One region of the Streptomyces sp. NPDC047917 genome, then DNA from elsewhere that is predicted to be linked to it. Evidence: riboswitches for the same ligand, from Rfam matches in the RefSeq annotation. Region 1 holds a riboswitch; the other holds the start of a gene.
What was found. A riboswitch is a leader RNA that binds a small molecule or an ion and turns the genes downstream of it on or off. The one in region 1 is predicted to bind cobalamin.

Region 1 (2,169 bases):
TGCACAGCGCGGTCACAGCTGCGATCGGCGCCCTCAAGGGCCCCCTGCACGGCGGCGCCAACGAGGCCGTGATGCACATGCTGGAAGAGATCGGCGACCCTGAGGGGGCGGAGGGCTGGCTGGACGACGCCCTCGCCGCCAAGCGCAGGATCATGGGCTTCGGGCACCGCGTCTACAAGCACGGCGACTCCCGCGTCCCCATCATGCAGAAGGCCCTGGCGGACCTCATCGCCCGCTCGAGCGACCCGGAGACCACCCGCCTGGCCACCCTCCACGCCGCCCTGCGGCACGCCATGAGCAGCCGCAAGGGCATCCACCCCAACCTGGACTACCCGGCCGGCCTCGCCTATCACCTCATGGGCTTCGACATCCCCGCGTTCACCCCCATCTTCGTGATGAGCCGCATCACCGGCTGGACCGCCCACATCACCGAACAGCTCGCCCACAACTCCCTCATCCGGCCCCTGGCCTCCTACGACGGCCCCGGCCAGCGCGAGGTGCCGCTCCGAGCATCCTGAGCCCGGTTCGTCGGCCGGACCTGCCTGACGGGTCCGGCCCCGGCCGAAGCACGCACCGCGGCCCTCGCCCGTCGCGTCTCATTTCCGACGTCCGACATGTGGACCGCTGTACTCGCGCCTCGGTGGAACGGCCTAGGGTGGCCGGTGCAGCTGGTTCGCCCCGTCCGCCAGGCGGGATGCGTCGTAAGAGGGAACCCGGTGGGAATCCGGGACTGCCCCGCAGCGGTGAGCGGGAACGACCGCCGTCATACGCACTGGGATCGGACAACGGTCCTGGGAAGCGACGGCCAGTAGGTGCCCGCCGGGAGACCGGCAGGCGTGCCCGCGAGTCCGAAGACCTGCCCGTTGCCCGTGCGCGGCCGATGCCGTGCGCGGATATCCCGGTGACCTCGTGGGCGGGTCGGCGTACACAGCGAGCGGCACGTGCGGCCTTGATTCCGTTGCGTGGTCCGTGTGTTCTGTCGTTCCCTTCGCGTCCGCGTCCCGTCGCCGGGATGTTCCTGGACACATCTCGCGAAGGAGAGTTCCGTGACAGCGAAGCCCGCAGCCGCGACAGTACGAGCCACCGCGTACGGCTACCCCCGCCAGGGCCAGAACCGCGAACTGAAGAAGGCCGTCGAGGGCTACTGGAAGGGTCACGTCACTGCCGACGCCCTCCGGGGCGCCGCCGCCGAACTGCGCCGCTCGAACTGGCGGCAACTGGCCGAGGCCGGCATCACCGAGGTACCGACCGGCGACTTCTCGTACTACGACCACGTGCTGGACACCAGCGTCATGGTCGGCGCTGTCCCCGCACGCCACCGCGCGGCCGTCGACGTGGACGCCCTGGACGGCTACTTCGCCATGGCGCGCGGCACCCAGGACGTCGCCCCGCTGGAGATGACCAAGTGGTTCGACACCAACTACCACTACCTGGTCCCCGAGGTCGGCCCGGACACCGTCTTCACGGCGGACTCGTCCAAGCAGGTGGCCGAGCTGGAGGAGGCCCTGGCGCTGGGCCACACCGCTCGGCCGGTCCTCGTCGGCCCGATCACCTACCTCCTGCTGGCCAAGCCGGCTCCCGGCGTCGCCGCCGACTTCGAGCCGCTGACCCTGCTGGACCGGCTGCTGCCCGTGTACGCACAGGTTCTCGCCGACCTGCGGGCCGCCGGAGCGGAGTGGGTGCAGCTCGACGAACCGGCGCTGGTCCAGGACCGCACCCCGGCCGACCTGAACGCCGCCGCCCGCGCCTACCGCGAGCTCGGCGCCCTGACCGAACGGCCCAAGCTGCTCGTTGCCTCGTACTTCGGCCGGCTGGGCGATGCGCTCCAGGCCCTCGCGGCCTCTCCCGTCGAAGGCATCGGGCTCGACTTCACCGACAGCGGCGCGGCCAACCTCGACGACCTGGCCTCCGTGGGCGGCCTGCCCGGCAAGCGCCTCGTCGCGGGTGTGGTCAACGGCCGCAACATCTGGATCAACGACTACCAGAAGTCCCTGACCACTCTTGGCACCCTCCTCGGCCTCGCCGAACGGGTCGACGTCGCCGCCTCCTGCTCCCTCCTGCACGTCCCGCTCGACGCCTGGGCCGAGCGGGACATCGACCCGCAGGTCCGCCGCTGGCTCGCCTTCGCCCGCCAGAAGACGCAGGAGATCGCCACCCTGGCCCGCGGAC
Region 2 (2,169 bases), on a different contig from region 1:
CCATCTGCTGCCGGGGATCAGTCCGCACATCGGGCTGTACGAGGACCCGGACGACGCCACGGCCACCGACCCCCTCGGTGACTACCTCGACTCGCTGGAGCGGATCGGCAGGCTCGGGGCCGCCGAGGTGCTGCCCGCGCATCAGTACGCCTTCACCGATGCGGCGGGGCGCGTGCGGGAGCTGCTCGGGCATCACGAGGAGCGGCTGACCGGGCTGCTCGGGCTGCTGGCGGAGCCGCTGACACCGTGGGAGCTGGCCGAGCGGATGGAGTGGAACCGGCCGTGGGAGCAGATCCCGCACGGCTCCCGGAACATCGCCGTCTCGGAGGCGGAGGCGCATCTGCGGCGGCTGGTGAAGCTCGGGCGCGCGGAGGCGGTGCCGGGAAGCGAGCCGGTGACATACATCGCGGTGTGAGCGGTGGAGCGGTGTGCGTGGTGTGAGTGGGGGGGCGAGTGGGGGGTGTGGTCTCGCTTACGTGGGCGGTGGCGCGCAGGGGAACAGAGGCGCGTACGTGAGCAGTGACACGTACGGGGCGCTCCTCCCGGCCCGGAGTCCGGTCGGTGCCGCCCGGTAGAGTGTGCGGGTCGTCATCATGCCCGTTCAGGGGGAAGCCGGTGCGAATCCGGCACTGACCACGCAGCCGTGAACCGTCTTCGCAGGCGGTGAGTCGGAATGCCCTGTCCGCGGTCGTGACCGGCTCGGACCACCGGATCCCCCGGTGGTCGGCACCGTCGAGGTACACGGGGTCGGAGCCTGGTGCCTGAGCGTGCCTGTGCCCGGTTCACCCCGCAGGAGAGGCCCCCGCCCGCCATGACCGTACGTCGCAGCGCAGCAACGCTCGCCGCCACCGCCGCCGTGCTCTGCGCGGCCGCTGCGCCGGCCGCGGTGGCAGCGCCGTCCCCCTCGCCCTCGCCGTCCGTCGCGCTGCCGTCCGGGCTGTACGGCACGAAGGACCCCACCTACGACGGGGTGTGGCGGCAGTCGCTGGCCTTCCTCGCGCAGCGGCTCGAAGGGGTCACCCCGGCCGCGAAGTCGGTGGACTGGCTGATCGGCCAGCAGTGCGCCGACGGCTCCTACGCCGCGTACCGGCCCGATACCACCAAGCCGTGCGACGCCAGGACGGTGCGGGACACCAATGCCACCGCGGCCGCCGCCCAGGCGCTGGTGGAGGTCGGCGGGCACCGCGAGACCGTGAACAACTCGGTGCGCTGGCTGAAGTCCGTACAGAACGAGGACGGCGGCTGGGGCTACACCGCGGGCGCGCCCAGTGACGCCAACTCCACCTCTCTGGTGATCGGCGCCCTGGCCCGTCAGGGGCAGCGGCTCGCGGACATCACGACCCCCGGTGGCAAGACCCCCTACGATCCGCTGCTCGCCCTCGCCGTCCCGTGCGGCGGCAAGGACGGCGGCGCGTTCGCCTACCAGCCCGACAAGAAGGGCGGGCTCGCCGCGAACGCGGACGCCACCGCGGCCGCCGTGCTCGGCACGATGGGCAAGGCCCTGGCGGTCGGGAACAACGCCGCGGGCAAGGCGCCCACCTGCCGGTCCGGTTCCGCGCTCACGCCCGAGCAGGCCGCCCAGAACGGCGCCCACTACCTCACCGGCGCCCTCGCCGGCAGCGGCCACCTGAACCTGGCGCCGATGCCCGGTGCCACCGACACCACCCCGCAGCCCGACTTCGGCAACACCGCCGACGCGGTCGTCGCGCTCTCCGCGGCCGGCCACCAGGACAAGGCGGCCGGAGCCGTCGACTGGCTGAAGAAGAACTCCGCGGACTGGGCCGGCCAGAACGGCCCCGCCGCCTACGCCCAGCTGATCCTGGCCGCCCACGCGACCGGCGACGACGCCCGGGACTTCGGCGGCGTCGACCTGGTCGCCCGGCTCAACGCGGCCGGCCCCGAGCCCGCCTCCGTCGTGACGCCCGACCCGTCCGCCGACACCGGGTACGAGGCCACGGAGAAGGACCAGGTCCACAGCGGCGACGACGTGATCGGGGGCGTGTGGTGGTACATCGGCATCGCCCTCGTCCTCGCGGCCATCGCGTTCTTCCTGACCAGCGGTCGCCGGAAGAACAGGCAGCCGTGAGGCGCGCGGGGCGGACCACCGCGCTGCTGGTGGTCCTGGGTGCCGTCCTGGCCGTGCTCGGCGCGGGGCCGGCCCAGGCGGCC

Region 2: it holds a riboswitch for cobalamin, as region 1 does, so the genes downstream of both, ACGF8B_RS29010 (prenyltransferase/squalene oxidase repeat-containing protein) here and metE (5-methyltetrahydropteroyltriglutamate--homocysteine S-methyltransferase) in region 1, are expected to answer to the same signal.

What each region holds. Positions count from the first base shown of each region.
Region 1 covers NZ_JBIDCA010000013.1:19,383-21,551, forward strand. The annotation lists gene ACGF8B_RS29740 (bifunctional 2-methylcitrate synthase/citrate synthase) at 1-518, shown strand, start outside; cobalamin riboswitch at 703-858, shown strand; gene metE (5-methyltetrahydropteroyltriglutamate--homocysteine S-methyltransferase) at 1,047-2,169, shown strand, end outside.
Region 2 covers NZ_JBIDCA010000012.1:258,566-260,734, reverse strand. The annotation lists gene ACGF8B_RS29015 (MBL fold metallo-hydrolase) at 1-415, shown strand, start outside; cobalamin riboswitch at 566-701, shown strand; gene ACGF8B_RS29010 (prenyltransferase/squalene oxidase repeat-containing protein) at 812-2,086, shown strand; gene ACGF8B_RS29005 (SCO2322 family protein) at 2,083-2,169, shown strand, end outside.